Alloyangia pacifica: one gene and its partner. The protein of the gene in region 2 interacts with the protein of the main gene of each other region in a pairwise test. Links are inferred from orthologs where the notes say so. Each region holds a gene or a part of one and is shown on either strand. Other genes may lie near its edges. The genes, in order: CEW88_RS17725 and dnaA.

Region 1 (12,090 bases), on a different replicon or contig from region 2:
GGGATGGTCACGCAGGTAGGCGAGCCTCTCACGCACCGAGTCGAACTCGGATTGCAGCTTGAAAACCCCCTCGCGGTCGGCGCGGTGCGACATCGTATAGGCGCGGGCAATATCGCGCATTCCAATGTGGAACGACCGGTGCGACCGTTCCAACGCCATCACATGCACGGCGTTCGGCAGGAAGGACACAAGTATCAGGGCAAGTCCGGCCAAGGTGCATTGCACCCAAAGACCGGCATTCTCAATCGGTTGCCCACCAAGGCTGAGGTCAAGTTCGAGCCAGGGCGCAAGCCCGGCAGCCGCAGCGGCGGTCCAGATCAACAGCGCCACCCCGACGGTGGCCACGACAATGAATGCCAGCTTCTGGAGGATATAGTGCAGGGCCAGACCTGCGTCACGAAGTTGGGACACCATGGGGGACTCCCAAGAAAAAGCCAAAGAAAGAACAGTAGAGAAATAGAATAGGGCGAGTGTACCGAAAGGAGAGGGAAATGTTAACTTTAATGACCGGCGCTCAGTCCGTGTGCACAATCGCAGTGGCAGAATTGCAATTGTTGCGAGAAACCCGAGTTATTTAGTCGCCTCTTTTTGGCTTTCGAGCAAACCTATGGCCAGCGACGCCAGGACGCAAAAGGTGAAGAGGTAGAGCCCCCAGCCGATCTCTATCCGGCCTACGCCCATGCCCTTGATCAGTGTGACGTAGACTGCAACAAGAAAGATGTCGGCCATCGCGAGTTTGCCCAGGGCGTTGATCAGTGGCAGCGCGCGGCGGGGCAGCCCCCCGAACTGGACTAGCGCCAGCCCCCCGATCTTCACCAGCGGCGCCACCAGCGCAAAGAGCGCGACAACCAGCGCAAGGAAGATGTCGCTGTGCCAGAGCGTGGTGATCCCCGACAGGACGCTGATGTCCGACAGGCCGAAGAGCGGCAGCAGGCCCGCATGCATCAACGGCGCCCCCCAAGCGAGCGGGTAGAGCACGAAGAGCGCGAGGTTGACGTATTTCAGCATGGGCAGCCTCATGCCGGGGAAGGGGCGTCGCCCCTCGTCACCAGGCGGCGCCTTCACCCCGGCGTATTTGGAAAGAGAAAAAGGGCCGAGTTCAGACGAAGCGTGCCGCCAGCCCCAAGCCGACGAGCGCCGCGATGAGCAAGATATGCAGGATGTCGATCGCGCGGAAGCGTCTGCCGGGCAGCCCCGCGCTGAGCGCCAATGGGACGGAGGCGAGCAGCAGGGCCGGCAGGCCTTGCTGCCAGGTGAGCAGACGGGAGATCGCGGGCAGCAGCGGCAGGGCGGGTAGCCCCTGACTGGCGGCCAGCGTCGGCGCGAAGCTCGCGTAGATGCCGACGCCCGCAAGGCCCAGCGACAGCAGCGCAGCGTGACGCGATGGGCCGCGGGCGAAAAGACCTCGGACAAGCGCCAGCAGAGCCAATACCTCAAGGTAGACGAAGCTCTTGAAGAGGATGAACGCCACGAGCAGCGGGCTCGGCTCGAAGAAGCTCATCTCAGCGCCTCGATCGGGCCAGTCGCGTGCCCATGGATGAACTGTTGGACGTAAGGATCTGCTGTGGCGTCCATTTCTCCGACTGGACCTTCCCAGCGAATCTTGCCCGCATGCAGCATCGCGACGCGATCGGCGATGGCGCGGACCGAGCTCATGTCGTGGGTGATGGTTAGCGCGGTGGCGCCCATCTCGGTGACGATCTCGCGGATCAGTGCGTTGATCACCCCGGCCATGATCGGGTCGAGCCCGGTGGTTGGCTCGTCGAAAAAGATGATCTCGGGCTCGGCGGCGATGGCGCGCGCAAGCCCCACGCGCTTTTGCATGCCGCCCGAAAGCTCGGCGGGCAGGCGGTCAGCAACCTCGGGGCCGAGGCCAACGCGGCGCAGCTTCTCGATCGCGATCTCGCGGGCCTCGCCGCGGGGACGCTTGAGTGGACCGCGCAGCAGGCGGAAGGCGACGTTCTGCCAGACCGGGAGCGAGTCAAAGAGGGCCGCTCCCTGAAACAGCATGCCGAAGCGCGAGAGCAGCGCCTCGCGCTCGCCGCGTGTCGCGTCGTGCCCGTCGATGGTGATGCTGCCGCTGTCGGGGGTGACGAGCCCGAGGATGCACTTCAGCAGCACCGACTTGCCCGTGCCCGAGCCGCCGATGATCACCATCGAACTGCCCTTGGGCACATGCAGGCTGGCGCCGCGCAGCACGGGGGCGCCGTCAAAACTCTTGTGCAGCTCGGTAAGAGTGATCATGCCGAAAAGAACACCCCCGTGAGCAGGAAGTTGGCGGCAAGGATGAGGATCGCCGCTGCCTCGACCGAGGACTTGGTGGCGCGACCCACGCCCTGCGCTCCGCGGCCCGAGTGCATGCCGCAATAGCAGCCCATGAGCGCGGCGATGCCGCCGAAGGCGCACCCCTTCGCCAGCGAGGAGAGCACGTCGAGCGGCTCGAGGAAGTTCAGCGTGTTTGCAAGATAGCCCACTGGATTGAAGCCGAGCGCGCTGGTGGCCACGGCGTAGCCCCCGGCGATGCCGATCACGTCGCCCACCGCCACCAGCAGCGGCACCGTGACGAGCGCGGCCAGCAGGCGCGGCGCGACGAGGTATTTCATCGGGTCGGTCGAGAGGGTGACCAGAGCGTCGATCTGCTCGGTGACCTTCATCGTGGCGATCTCGGCGGCGATCGAGGACGTGACGCGCGCGGCGATCATCAACCCGACCAGCACCGGCCCCAACTCGCGCACCATGCCGATGGCGACGATTTGCGGCACCACCGCCTCGGCATTGAACCGCGCGCCGCCGGAGTAGATCTGCAGCGCCAGCGCGCCGCCCGTAAAAATCGCCGTCATGCCCACCACAGGCAGCGACAGCCAGCCAACGTGCAGCAGCGCCATGCCGAATTCACGCGGGTAAAGCGGCGGGCGGCCGATGTGGCTCAGCGCGGCGAGGGCGAAGAGCGTCAGCCGCCCGGCCGCCCCCAGCGCACGGATCACCGCGGCGCCGAGCGTTCCCAGCGCCGCTGCGGGCGCGGCGACGAGGGTTCGCATCAGGCTCATTCGCCTGCGTAGCTCCGCGCGTAGCGGCCCCCGAGCGAGGTGAGGATCTCGTAGCCGATCGTGTCGATGTGGTTGGCCAGCTGGTCGACGCTCTGGTGCGGGCCGAGCAACTCGAGCGCATCGGGAACGTTGTCGACCGCGGTGACGTCGACGGTGATGAGGTCCATCGAGATGCGGCCAAGCAGCTTGCAGCGGGTCTCGCCGGCCCAGAGATATGTCTTGGGGGCGAGCGCGCGCTGTAGCCCGTCGGCGTAGCCCGCCGAGATCGTCGCGACCTTCATCGGCGAGCGGGCAACGAAGTTGTTGCCGTAGCCCACCGACTCGCCGGTCTTGACCTCGCGGGTCTGGATCACCGGAAGATGCAGAGAGACCACGCGCCGGGCATCGCGGAAGGGCATCGCGCCGTAAAGACCGATGCCGGGGCGGGTGACATCGAAATGGTAGTTCTTGCCCAGCAGGATGCCGCCCGTGGCCGCGAGCGAGCGCGGCGCGTCGAGCCCGTCTGTCATCTCGCAGAAATTGCGCAGCTGGTGGGCGTTCATCCCATGGTTTGGCTCGTCCGCGCAGGCAAGGTGCGACATGATCAGCCGGGGCTTCTGCTTCATCGCCAGCTCGCGCAGTGCGGACCATTCTTCGGCCTCCATGCCGAGCCGGTTCATGCCGCTGTCGAGCTGGATGCCGAAGGGATGGCCGGGCAGCGCCTCGACGTGGCGCAACATCTGGTCGATGGAGTTCAACATCGGCGTCAGCCCGGCGGACTTGATCAACGCAGCATCCCCGGCCATGTGGCCGCCGAAGACGTTGATCTCGGGGCCGTCCCCCAGCGCCTTGCGCACCGCCGCGCCTTCTTCCACCGTGGCAGTGAAGAAGCGGCGCACGCCCTCGCGCCCCAGCATCGGCGCGACGCGATCGGCGCCGAGACCGTAGGAGTTTGCCTTGACGACGGCGCCGGTCTCGCAGTCGGAGAGGGCGTCGAGGGCGCGCCAGTTGGCGCGGATCGCGTCGAGATCGACGGTAAGCTGTGCCTGTGCCATGGCGCGTTGATTGCCGGGCGCGGGCGGGGCGTCAAGAGGGAAAGCGTTGGACCTCGGAGCCGAAGTTCTTCATCCTGCGGCTTCGATAATCGGCGGGCAGGGCGGGGTTTTCCAGTATGGACGATGTGGATATCAGGTTCTTCCTGGCCTTTCTCGCGCCGACCCTCGGCTTCCTCGTCTGGTTCGTGAAGCGGCTCATCGACGACGAGCGCGAAGAGCGGCGGCGCAAGAAGCAGCAGGACAGCCTCGTGCGGGCGCTGTTTGCCGAGATCGACTTCAACACCCGGGACATGGAACGTTTCTTGAAACGGTCACCCTCGGAAGCGGACCTGCTGAAGCGCTTCCGCGAGGATCGGGCGCTGATTCCCCATATCACCGACGCGCGGCACACGGAGATCTATCGCACCCGGATCAGCGAGGTGCACAACATCGCGGATGGCGCGCTGCACCAGACGGTGAATTTCTATGGGCTGCTCGAGAAGATCCGGGTGCAGATCGAAGGAGTTCAGCAGGCCAGCTACCTGACGCTGTCGCCGGAATCGCGGGTCAAGGTCATCGCGCTCATCATCGAGAGCGCCAGCGATGCGGCGGCCTGCGGTCAGGAGCTTCTCGGTAGCCTCGCGCATGACCATCGGGCGCTCGGTCTCGAAAGGTTCCGCTTTGACGACAGCCGGTCTCTGGCGGAGCTTTCGGCGCAGAGGATCGCGCTTGAAGGCAAGATAGACGCGCTAAAGCGCGGAAGGCAGCCGAGCTAGGCGATTTTCCAGGAGAGACGCGAAAACGGCAGCGCCGCGCTGATGATGGGTGCGCGCGCCGCCGAGTGAAGGTCAGATAATGATGGGATCCGGTCCGGTCATGAGACTTTCCTTCTTCGTTGCCTAAGAAATCTAGAGGGGGCAGCGGCGAAAATCAAGGATCTCCCGTGCCGCGCGCCCTCGGTGCGTTTGTTCGCGGCTCAGAAGTTGTCGCCTTCGCCGTTCTGCCAGGGGCGCACCAGGTTGCCGAAGCGGGTGAAGCGGCCCTCGAAACTGAGCTCCACGGTGCCGATCGGGCCGTGACGCTGCTTGCCAATGATCACTTCGGCCTTGCCGTGCAGGCGCTCCATGCGTTCCTGCCAGGCGGCCATCTCGTCGAGCCGGTCGTCCGAGGGCTTCTCGCGCTCCACGTAATATTCTTCGCGGAACACGAACATCACCACGTCGGCGTCCTGTTCGATCGAGCCAGATTCCCGCAGGTCCGAAAGCTGCGGGCGCTTGTCCTCGCGGCTTTCCACCTGACGCGAGAGCTGCGACAGGGCGATCACCGGAATGTTGAGTTCCTTGGCGATGGCCTTGAGGCCCATGGAGATCTCGGCGATCTCGTTCACCCGGTTTTCGGCGGTGCCGCGCACCAGTTGCAGGTAGTCGACCATCAGCACGTCGAGCCCATGCGTCCGCTTCAGGCGCCGCGCCCTGGCGGCGAGCTGGGCGATCGGGATGGCCGGCGTGTCATCGATGAAGAGCGGGCAGGCCTCGAGGCTCTTGGCGGCGTCGACGAAGCGCCGGAACTCGGCCTCGGTCATGTCGCCGCGGCGGATCTGCTCCGAAGGCACCTCGGCGGCTTCCGACAGGATACGTGCGGCCAGCTGCTCGGCGCTCATTTCGAGCGAGTAGAAGCCCACGACGCCGCCTTCGATCGCACCCTCGGTGCCATCGTGGCGGGTGCCCTTTTTGTAGGCCTTGGCGATATTGAAGGCGATGTTGGTGGCGAGCGAGGTTTTCCCCATCGACGGGCGCCCGGCAAGGATCAAAAGGTCCGAGGGGTGCAGCCCGCCCAGCTTCTTGTCCATGTCGATGAGCCCGGTGGAGACCCCCGCCAGGCCGCCTTCGCGCTGGTAGGCGGCGTTGGCCACGTTCACCGCATCGGTCACGGCGCGCAGGAAGGACTGGAAGCCGCCCTCGGTCTGGCCCTGCTCGGCCAGCTTGTAGAGCGCTTGCTCGGCCTGCACGATCTGCTCGCGCGGCTCGGATTTCACGTCGACCTTGGTGGCCCGGTCCGAGATGTCGCGGCCGAGCCGGATGAGGTCGCGGCGCACGGCCAGATCGTAGATCATCTGCGCGTAGTCGCGCACGGCGAAGCTCGAGACCGCGGCGCCCGCAAGGCGGGCGAGATAGGCTGGCCCGCCCAGCTCCTTGAGGCCCTCGTCATCCTCCATGAACGCCTTCAGCGTCACCGGCGATGCGAGGTTGTTCTTTGCGATGCGCGCGGCAGCGATCTCGAAGATACGGCGGTGGACGGGGTCGTAGAAATGCTGCGGCCCGAGAATGGCCGCGACCCTGTCGTAGACGTCGTTGTTGGTCAGGATCGCACCAAGCAGCTGCTGCTCGGCCTCGATCGAATGCGGCATCGTGTCGGCCTGCTCGACCTCGACACCGGTCGCGTTGAATACGCTCTGATCGTTCATGCCTGTCCCCTTGGCCCTGACCCTACGGCCCCGTCGTTGCGGCCGATTGCCATGGGCCCGACGTTGTTTTCTGTCCCTGTGATCTCCCCACCGGCTCCCCCGAGTCCCGCAGGTGCGAGCGTCTTAACGCGCCGCGGGAGGCGGACCAATCTGGAAATCTCTGTGGACTATTTCGGGATAACCGGAAATGCGTCCGGCGCCCCGTGCTGCTCTTGAAGATATCGTAGCAGAGCCGGGAATTTTCGCAACATTTGGTGGAAGCACGCGAGCGGGGCGCCAAGGCCCCGCCCGCGAGAAATCTGCTTATGCGCCGTTTTCCGCCTGCCATTTGCGCGGGTCTTCGAGGAAGGCCTCGACCGCCGCCAGCGTCGCCGGCTCGAAGCCGCCGCGCGCCTTGGCCTCGGCCAGAACGTCGTGCCACGTGCACAGATAGTGCAGCTCTACGCCATGATCGCCGAGGGTCTTCGTCGTCTCGGGGAAGATGCCGTAGTAGAAGATCACCGCGGTATGCGCGCAGGTGGCGCCGGTCTCGCGGATGGCGTCGACGAAGCTGAGCTTGGAGCCGCCGTCGGTGGTCAGATCCTCGACCAGAAGCACCCGCTGGCCCTCGGTCATCTTGCCCTCGATGCGGGCGTTGCGGCCGTAGCCCTTGGGTTTCTTGCGCACGTAGGTCATCGGCAGCGCCAGCCGCTCGGCCACCAGTGCCGCAAAGGGGATGCCCGCGGTCTCGCCGCCGGCGATGTTGTCGAAGGCTTCGAAGCCGGCATTGCGCATGACGGTGACGGTCAGGAAATCCATCAGCGTCGAGCGGATGCGCGGATGCGAGATCGGCGTGCGGCAGTCGATGTAGACCGGCGAGGGCAGGCCGGAGGCGAGCTTGAAGGGCTCGTCGCCCATGAAATGCACCGCGCCGATTTCCCAGAGCATCCGGGCCGTCAGCCGGGCCATTTCTTCTTGCGAGGGATAGGACGAGGGGATCATGGGGCAGCTCCTTTGAAAAACCGCGCCCGCCTTAGCGCGAAAGCGCGGGTTCGGGAAGGGCGCATGGCACGGCACCGCGCTCTTTCGGCTTTTCCCGAAACGGATGGGGGCAGGGGGCAGAGCGCCCCCTGCGCAAAGCTCAGGCCTCGACCCGCCAGTGCAGCGGCATGCCGGGGTCAAAGACGGTCACCGGTCCGGCGCCAGTGTCGATCTTGGCGGGATAGGCGACGGGTTCACCCTTGGTCAATGTCACCGTCTCCTCGCTCACCGGCAGGCGGTAGAAGGCCGGCCCGTTGCGCGACGCGAAGGCCTCGAGCCGGTCCAGTGCGCCGTCCTGCTCGAAGACCTCGGCAAGGATCGACAGGGTGTTGGTCGCAGTGAAGCAGCCGGCGCAGCCACAGGCGCTTTCCTTGGCCGGATCTGCATGGGGCGCGCTGTCGGTGCCGAGGAAGAAGCTGGCATCGCCCGAGGTCGCGGCCTCGCGCAGCGCCAGCCGATGCTCCTCGCGCTTGGCAACGGGCAGGCAGTAATAGTGCGGCTTGATGCCGCCGACGAGGATGTGGTTGCGGTTGATCACCAGGTGGTGCGTGGTGATCGTCGCACCGAGATCGTCGCCGCCGGACCGGGCATAGTCGACGCCCTGCTTTGTGGTGATGTGCTCCATGACCACGCGCAGGCCCGGGGTGGCGCGGCGGATCGGGTCGAGCACGCGATCGATGAACACCGCCTCGCGGTCGAAGATGTCGACGTCGCTGTCCACCACTTCGCCGTGTACGCAGAGCGGGATGCCCTTCTCGGCCATCAGCTCGAGCACCGGGCGCACCTTGTCGAAGTCGCGCACGCCCGAGGCGGAGTTGGTCGTCGCACCCGCCGGGTAAAGCTTCAGCGCGGTGATGATGCCCGCGTCATAGGCCGCGGCGACATCCGCAGGATCGGTTGTCTCGGTCAGGTAGAGGGTCATCAGCGGGGTGAAGCGGCTGCCCTCGGGCAGCGCCTTGAGGATGCGACCCCTGTAGGCGGCGGCCTGATCGCCGGTCACCACGGGGGGCACGAGGTTGGGCATGATGATCGCCCGGCCGAAGTGGCGGGCGGATTCGGGGGCGATGCCGGCCAGCATCTCGCCATCGCGGAGGTGCAGGTGCCAGTCGTCGGGGCGGCGGAGCGTGATCTGGGTCATGCCCCGCGCGTTAGCACGCGCGCGCGCGCCGGGCCAGATGGCATGCGCAAGGCTGGGTGCGGAAGCCGGTGTCAGGCTCTCGCCGCGCCCGCCGGGCGTGCCACCGAGACCTGGGCGAAACCAACCGGCTCGCCGCTGAAACCTTTGCAACCCGACTGTGGGCGCGCCACGGCCCGCTTTGGGGTAAGGTGACCAGAGGGAAGCTTCACAGGGAGAGAGACCATGGACGCATCGACACCCGCAGAAACCATCGGCCGCGGCCGGCTCTACGACAGTATCGTCGACACCGTGGGCAACACGCCCGCCGTGCGGATCAACCACCTCGCGCCCGAGGGGGTCGAGATCTACGTGAAGGCCGAATTCTTCAACCCGGCCGCCTCGGTCAAGGACCGGCTGGCAATGAGCATCATCGAGACCGCCGAGAAAAACGGCACGCTGAAGCCTGGCCAGACCGTGGTCGAGGCGACCTCCGGCAACACCGGCATCGGGCTTGCCATGGTCTGCGCCGCCAAGGGCTACCCGCTGGTGGTGACCATGGCCGACAGCTTCTCGATCGAACGGCGCAAGCTGATGCGGATGCTGGGCGCCAAGGTGGTTCTGACGCCGCGCGCCGAGAAGGGCTTCGGCATGTACCGAAAGGCGGCGGAACTGGCGGAGGCGAACCGCTGGTTCCTCGCCCGCCAGTTCGAGACCGAGGCCAATGCGGCGGTGCATGAGGCGACCACCGGGCGCGAGATCGTCAATGACTTCGCCGGCACGCGGCTCGACTATTTTGTCACCGGCTATGGCACCGGCGGCACGGTCACCGGCGTTGCGCGCGTGCTGCGCAAGGAGCGGCCCGAGACCAGGATCGTGCTGTCGGAGCCCGCAAACGCGCAGCTCGTCGGCAGCGGCATCGCGCAGGGCCGGACCGCCGACGGGGCACCCTCGGAAAGCCACAGCGCCTTCGAGCCGCATCCGATCCAGGGCTGGACGCCCGACTTCATACCTGCCGTGCTGCAGGAGGGGCTCGACGCGGGCTGCTACGACGAGCTGATCCCGGTCGCGGGGGCCGACGGCATCGCCTGGGCAAAGAAGCTGGCGATGAAGGAGGGCATTCTCACGGGTGTCTCCGGCGGCTCCACCTTCGCCATCGCCATGCAGCTGGCCGAGAAGGCCGAGCCCGGCACGGTGATCCTCGCCATGCTGCCAGATACCGGCGAGCGCTACATGTCCACGCCGCTCTTCGAGGGCATCGTCGAGGACATGGACGAGGCGGAAAAGGCGCTGTCCCTCTCCACCCCGTCAAGCCAGATGGCTTGAGTTGGACAGAAAAGGCGCGAGACTGCCGCGCCCTTCTACGCGTTTGAAATACGCACCTCCGACCGCTGCTGACCGCGGACGCGCCGCCTGTCAGTGCCGCGTGGCGGTCAGCGCCACGTTCACCTGCACGTCGAAGCTGAGCTGCTCCGGATCGGCCATGCTCTCGCCAATGGCGTAGTTGCGGCGGTCGAGCGTGGTGCTGCCCTGCATGGTGGCCGTCTCGCCCTCGAGGGTCAGCTCGAAGGGCAGGGTGACCGGCACCTCGGCGCCCTTCAGCGTAAGCGCGCCCTGTGCTTCGTAGCCGGTTTCGCCGCGCAGGATCTCGGCCTGAAAAGTGGCGGTGGGGTAGTCCTCGGCGGCAAGGAAATCCGCGCCCAGGGCCTGCTTGCTCACCGAGCCGAGGGTCAGCGTCGGGATAGCGATCTGCACGGTGACGTCGCCGGCCTTGCCGGGGGTCTCGCGCGGCTCGAAGGCGATCTCGGCGGTCCAGTCGGCGAAGCTGCCCTCGATCTCTTTGCCCATCTGCACGAGGCTGATGCCGAGCGTGCCCTCGGTCACCTGCCAGTCGGATTGTGCGGCCTCGAGCTTCGGAGTCTCGGCGGCGTCCTCGCTGGCGAAGAGACCCGCGGCAGCCCCGCCACCGAGGAGGGCGGCCCAGGCGGCGACGGCCAGAAGCAGCGGGCGGACGACGCGGTGCCCGGCAGAGGGCGTGCCGGCGGAGGCGCCCTTCAGCATGCGCGCCAGCGTGCCGTCGCGGTCGATGATGACATGTTTCAGCGCCCCGGCGACGTGCAGCGCCAGCGCGGCGACCAGCAGCCATTGCGACAGGAAGTGCACCGAGGCGGCGGTCTCTGCCAGGTTGTCGGAATTTGGCACGAAGGGCAGGTCCTGCCCGAAGGGCCAGAGGATCGGCGCGAAGCCCTCGGTGGCAGCGTGCTCGATCCAGCCCGAGAGCGGCACGATCACCAGCGTCGAGTAGAGCAGCCAATGCACCGTTTCGGCGGCGAAGTTCTCGGCCCTGCGCTCTGGGTGCAGCGGCGCGGGTTTCGGCTGGCTCAGCGCCCAGAGAATGCGGACCAAGGCGAGGAAGAAAAGCGTCACGCCGATGGTCTTGTGCACCGAGAAGAGCTGCGCCTTGGTGGCGAGCTCGGCCTCGGTGGCCCAGGGCGAAAGATGGGCGATCCAACCGAGCGGGATCATGATCAAAATGCCGAGCGCGGTCAGCCAGTGCAAGCTGCGGGTGACGGCACCATAGGCGGTCTTGGTGTTGGCGAGGGACATCGGCGGTCTCCGGGCTCGGGATAAGGTTTTGCCGAAGATCGGCGATGCCGCGCCGCAGCGCAATTTGCGCGGATGCACAGACCCCGTGCGCGCGGCAGCCCGCCGAGGCTCAATAATGGTACCCGAGCGCCGCTTCGAGGCCAGGCTCGAGACGGCTGCGCAGGAAGTCCAGTTCTTCAGCGCAGAGTTGCCCGGGCGGCTCGGGGCGCGGCTCGTCCACCGCGGGTTTGAACCGGCTGCCGAGGCGCTTGTGCACCGGGCATGAGGGGCAACTTCGGGCAGGTTGAAACCGGCGCGGAGGTCGGCGAGGAAGTTCTTCGGGCGCGCCTGCACAGCCTCGAGCGGGCAGAAGAGCAGGGCGCAGCCGCGGTTGAAGAAGCTGGTGAGCCCCATGAGCTGCACGCTCCGCGGGGCAAAGTGATCGGGAAAAGGCCCGCCGCTGCATCTCGGGCGGGCAATGCCAAGGCTTGGCATGCATGGAGCGCGCCCAGTCAACCGCGTTGCGGGTGACGCAGACGACGAGCGCGTCCGGCGGCACCGCGGTCATCTGCGGAAACCCGTGTTTCCAGCCGAGCTCCCCGGTCGGCGAGAGCGGCGTGTTGCGCCCGATCAGCCGCTTGACGAAATTGGTGCCCGAGCTGCGCTCGCCGAACACTTGGTAGCGGGTGATGCCGGGTGCGGGGCGTACGATTTCACGCGGCCGCGTCGGAGGATGCACCGCAGCTGGTCGCCGCGCGGTGAAACCGGATATTGACAGTTCGAGCGGTCCGAGCCGGATCGGCAATACGTCTTGCCGGAAAGAGTCCACGGGTTCTTCTGAGCCAA
Region 2 (4,759 bases):
CGTCCTCTTCGAGCAGTTTGCGCAGCTCTCCCACGGTCTTGCGCGGCACGATCACACCGGGCATCTCTTCTGCACCAGCAGGCAGCGGCGCGTCGATGCGGGCGAGGCGGTGACCGTCGGTGGCAACGCAGCGCAGCACCCGGCCCTCCTCGCTCTCGGCGACATGCATGTACACGCCGTTGAGGTAGTAACGCGTTTCCTCGGTCGAGATCGCGAACTTCGACTTGTCGAAGAGCCTGCGCAGGACTTCGGCCTTGGCGGTGAAGTTCGACGAGTATTCCGACGACGCCATGACCGGGAAGTCTTCCTTGGGCAGCGTCGCGAGACTGAAGTTCGAGCGGCCTGCGGCCACGGTCAGCCGGCCGGCGGAAGTGTCGGCGGTCAGCTGGACCAGCGCGCCGTCGGGCAGCTTGCGGACGATCTCGTGCAGGGTCACCGCCGAGACGGTGGTGGCCCCGGCCTGTTCGACCACCGCGGGGGCGCGGTCGAGCACTTCGATGTCGAGATCGGTGGCGCGGAAGCTGGCCGAGTTGCCCTCGGCCTCGATCAGCACATTGGCGAGGATCGGAATGGTGTTCCGGCGCTCGACCACAGATTGTGCCTGGCTGACTGCCTTGAGCAGCGTCGCCCGTTCAATGCTGACTTTCATCGCCCTGTCCCTCGGTTGGCCGGTGGGGCAGCTTGGCGCATCTGCGAAGCCGCTCCAAATTCTTTTGCAGATTGATCCGACGGATTGCCTGCAGCGTCAAGGCCGCGGGGCCGCCCTTGGGCAGCCCCGTTCCCAAATGTGGTCGTGCGGTCTCAGGCTTCGAGCGCGCGGCGCAGAAGCTCGATGTCGTCGGCGATCTGGCTGTCCTGCATGCGCAGTTCCTCGATCCGCTTCACCCCGTGCATGACCGTCGTGTGGTCGCGCCCGCCGAAGCGGCGGCCGATCTCGGGAAGCGAGCGGGCGGTGAGCTGCTTGCACAGGTACATCGCCACCTGCCGCGGGCGCGCGAAGTTGCGTACGCGCTTGGGGCCGATGAGATCGGAAAGGCGGATGTTGTAGTGATCCGCCACCTTGCGCTGAATCTCCTCGATCGAGATCTTGCGGTCCGAGGCGCGCAGCACGTCGGCGAGGCAATCCTGCGTCAGCTCCATGGTGATGGGCTGGCCGACCAGTGAGGCAAAGGCGAAGAGGCGCGTCAGCGCACCTTCGAGCACACGCACGTTGGTCGAAATGCGATGCGCCAGGAACTCGAGGATGCCATCGTCGAGCTGCAGCGACGGGTATTGCTTGCGATAGGTGTCGACCTTCGACTGCAGAATGCCGAGACGCAGTTCGTAATCCGTCGGGTGGAGGTCGACCACGAGGCCGGACTGCAGGCGCGAGCGGATGCGGTTCTCCAGGTCCTTGATCTCGTCCGGCGCGCGGTCGGCCGAAATGACGATCTGCTTGTTCTGGTCCACCAGCGCGTTGAACGTGTGGAAGAACTCTTCCTGCGTCGAGTCCTTGCCGGCGATGAACTGCACGTCATCGACCATAAGCACGTCGACCGAGCGGAACAGCTCCTTGAAGTCCATCATGCGGCGCTCGCGCAGGGCCTGCACGAAGCGGTACATGAACTGCTCTGCCGACAGGTAGAGCACGTTCAGGTCGGGGCGGCGGTTGCGCAGCTCCCAGGTGATCGCGTGCATCAGGTGCGTCTTGCCGAGGCCAACGCCGCCGTAAAGGAATAGCGGGTTGAAGGTCACGGTTTCGGCCTCTGCCACACGGCGCGCGGCGGCATGGGCGAGCTCGTTGGGCTTGCCGACGATGAAATTATCGAAGGTGAAGCGCGCATCGAGCGGCGCGCTCGGCAACAGGTCGCTTCCGCCCTGTGCGGATTGGCCATTGGCCGCATTGGCCTGGGCCGGCTGCTCGGGCTGCGCCGAAACCGGGCGCGGGCTCGGACGGCCCGCTGCCGGACGCGGCGCGTTACTGACCCGGAATTGCAGGCGGCGAACCTGCGAATCCAGCGTGGAGATCTGCGACAGCAGCAGGTCCCCGAAATTCTGCGACACGTAGGTGCCAATAAAATTCGTCGGTGCTAGGAAGACCGCCACCCCGTCGGCTTCCAGACCTTTGTATTCGAGGGGCTTGATCCAGGTTCGGTAGTTGTTTTCCCCGATCGTGCTGCTCAGCCTGTCTTGCAGCGCGCCCCATTGTTCCTGCGTCATTTATCCCCGCTCCGTCTTTTCACCGGTTCTTCCTATGTCCCTTTGGGCAACACACACACACGCGCCCAATTGAGCCACCGATGGGGAGCAAATGCAGGCCCCATGCCGAAACGGCATGAGTCAGGAAGAGAAGTCTCTGTCCCAGTGACATAGCACGCATAAGGACTCCCCGGGACTCCCAGCATCCCGAAGCGACCCAGCAAGGCGCACTACTCACCCATTTTACAATTGGACTGGCAGGATGAAATCATCCCGAAATCGGCATCTGTTGATCAGACGACCGAAGCGACGAAGACCTTTCCACGATTCCCGTGGCGTGATCCGCGATTGCCTGTCCCCCCAGCGACGTGACTCGCTCGATGAAATTACTCCTGTTCCGAGAAGAGCAGCAACCGAACTTCAAACTTGACTCAATGGAATCCGAAAAAAGAATCTCGGCCTTCAAAATATGGTGTGAGTCATGAAAAAAGGCACCACCAATGGCGATGCCTTTTCGATCACACACCTATTAAGTGTGTCATTTCAGCCTGACACTTGACGTGCTCAGGCGAGCGACTTCACCCGCGAGGAGAGACGCGACATTTTGCGCGAAGCAGTGTTCTTGTGGAAGACACCCTTGGTCACGCCGCGCATCAGTTCGGGCTGAGCTGCGGCGAGAGCTGCGGTGGCTGCGTCCTTGTCGCCCGAAGCGATCGCTTCCTCGACTTTGCGCAGGTAGGTACGGATGCGCGAACGGCGTGCCTTGTTGACGGCGTAACGCTTCTCGTTCTGACGTGCGCGCTTCTTGGACTGGGGCGTATTTGCCATGATGATCGGTCCTATGTGTCTGTGGCCGACAAGGCCTGGGTCTGAATTTCGGACGTGCAATATCCACCAGACCCGGATCTGTCGTCGCCGGACCGATTCTTGCCTGAGCGGGCATCACACGCATGTAGGCGGGGCGCATAGCCCATTTTCCGCCGGTTGCAAAGGCCCCAGCGGCACTTCTTGGGGAAATGGGGGAGAATCGGCTAGGATCGCCCTCCCACGGCCCTCGCCGCGGGACACTCCAGACTGAAAGGAGGAGTCAGCCATGAACGCAATGCAGATCAACGAGGCCGCACAGGCGCTCTACCGGGCGCATGGGGCCCGGGCCGAGGCCGAGGCCGCCGCAAAGGTGCGCGAGAACGAACGCCGGGGTGCCGCCGAGGAGGCGCAGACCTGGCGCGCCATCCAGGAAGCGATCCGCCAGACGCGCGGCCCGCTGCAGTCCTGAGTGGCCCGGGCATGAAAAAGGCCTGTCCCCGCGGGGACAGGCCCGGAATGCGATGCAATCGCCTCAGCGGTCGCGGAACTGCGGCGTCCGCTTCTCGAGGAAGGCAGACATGCCTTCTTTCTGGTCCTCGGTGGCAAAGAGCGAATGGAACAGGCGGCGCTCGAAGAGCAACCCCTCGTCCAGCGTGGTCTCGAAGGCACGGTTCACCGCCTGCTTGGCGGCAATCGAGGCGAGCAACGACTTCTCGGCAATCTTGGCCGCGGCGCTCTGCGCCTCTTCCATCAGTTGCTTGACCGGCACGACGCGGCTTACCAGCCCCGACCGCTCGGCCTCTTCAGCATCCATGAAACGCCCGGTCAGGTGCATGTCCATGGCCTTGGCCTTGCCGACGTAGCGCGGCAGGCGCTGCGTCCCGCCGATCCCGGCGATAACGCCAAGGTTGATCTCGGGCTGGCCGAATTTCGCGGTTTCCGACGCGATGATGAAGTCGCACATCATCGCCAGCTCGCAGCCGCCCCCGAGGGCGTAACCGCTCACCGCGGCGATCACCGGTTTGCGCACCTTCGCGACGGCCTCGGTGGCCGGCTCGAAGAAGTCTCCGAGGAACATCTCGACGAAGGTCTTTTCCGACATCTCCTTGATGTCGGCCCCGGCGGCAAAGGCCTTGGCCGAGCCGGTCAGGATGATGCAGCGCACCTTGTCATTGGCATCCGCCTCGGTCAGCGCCTGCGCGAGCTCGCCAAGAAGCTGGCTGTTCAGCGCATTGAGGGCATCCGGGCGGTTCAGGGTGATAGTGGCAACGTCGTCGTCTACTTCGACGATAATCGTCTCATAGGCCATGACTGTCGGGCTCCCGTCCGTTGGCATTGTCGCGCAGCCTTACCAACTTGCCCCCTGCAATCAAGTTATCTTTGGCAGCTCGGACAGTAGAAGGAAGAGCGTCCGGATTGCACGATTCTGTGAATGATGTTGGCGCAACCGTCCCCGCGGCAGGGCTGCCCTTCGCGTCCGTAGACGTCGAAGCTGTGCTGAAAATATCCAAGTTCTCCATCGGCTTGCCGGAAATCTTTGAGCGAGGAGCCGCCCGCGGAAATGGCGTCCGTCAGCACGTGCCGGATGATCGGAACGAGCGCCGAGATGCGCTTTTCCGAGATCTGGTTGACGCGGCGTGAAGGACGGATGCCCGCGCGGAACAAGGCTTCGCAAACATAGATATTCCCCAATCCGGCAACAATCTTCTGGTCCAGCAACGCCGTCTTGATCGGCATGCTGCGCCCCTTCAAGGCAGCCACCAGATGGGATTCG

The links.
Region 1: the proteins of dnaA (region 2) and CEW88_RS17725 interact in binary tests that used the Escherichia coli proteins (3 or more experiments, as listed by UniProt). The link is inferred for Alloyangia pacifica from one-to-one orthologs.

The regions. Positions count from the first base shown.
Region 1 is NZ_CP022190.1:1,022,728-1,034,817, reverse strand. Bases 4,281-7,191 are described here. They hold CEW88_RS17725 (replicative DNA helicase), read right to left. Parts: upstream 6,525-7,191; coding sequence 5,037-6,524; downstream 4,281-5,036. Other genes in these bases: CEW88_RS17720 (orotate phosphoribosyltransferase), read right to left, coding at 6,828-7,191; CEW88_RS17730 (hypothetical protein), read left to right, coding at 4,281-4,836. Outside these bases: CEW88_RS17760 (DNA repair protein), read right to left, coding at 1-414; CEW88_RS17755 (paraquat-inducible protein A), read right to left, coding at 571-1,008; CEW88_RS17750 (hypothetical protein), read right to left, coding at 1,100-1,501; CEW88_RS17745 (ABC transporter ATP-binding protein), read right to left, coding at 1,498-2,244; CEW88_RS17740 (MlaE family ABC transporter permease), read right to left, coding at 2,241-3,047; alr (alanine racemase), read right to left, coding at 3,044-4,081; more of CEW88_RS17730, read left to right, coding at 4,198-4,280; more of CEW88_RS17720, read right to left, coding at 7,192-7,505; pyrC (dihydroorotase), read right to left, coding at 7,645-8,682; cysK (cysteine synthase A), read left to right, coding at 8,905-9,984; CEW88_RS17705 (cytochrome b/b6 domain-containing protein), read right to left, coding at 10,075-11,265; CEW88_RS17700 (hypothetical protein), read right to left, coding at 11,375-12,073. UniProt on the Escherichia coli protein: The main replicative DNA helicase, it participates in initiation and elongation during chromosome replication. Travels ahead of the DNA replisome, separating dsDNA into templates for DNA synthesis.
Region 2 is NZ_CP022189.1:186,545-191,303, reverse strand. The notes cover bases 1-2,828. They hold dnaA (chromosomal replication initiator protein DnaA), read right to left. Parts: upstream 2,200-2,828; coding sequence 802-2,199; downstream 1-801. Other genes in these bases: rpsT (30S ribosomal protein S20), read right to left, coding at 2,743-2,828; dnaN (DNA polymerase III subunit beta), read right to left, coding at 1-649. In the rest of the region: more of rpsT, read right to left, coding at 2,829-3,006; CEW88_RS00855 (hypothetical protein), read left to right, coding at 3,272-3,454; CEW88_RS00850 (enoyl-CoA hydratase), read right to left, coding at 3,518-4,294; mutM (bifunctional DNA-formamidopyrimidine glycosylase/DNA-(apurinic or apyrimidinic site) lyase), read right to left, coding at 4,360-4,759. UniProt on the Escherichia coli protein: Plays an essential in the initiation and regulation of chromosomal replication. Binds in an ATP-dependent fashion to the origin of replication (oriC) to initiate formation of the DNA replication initiation complex once per cell cycle.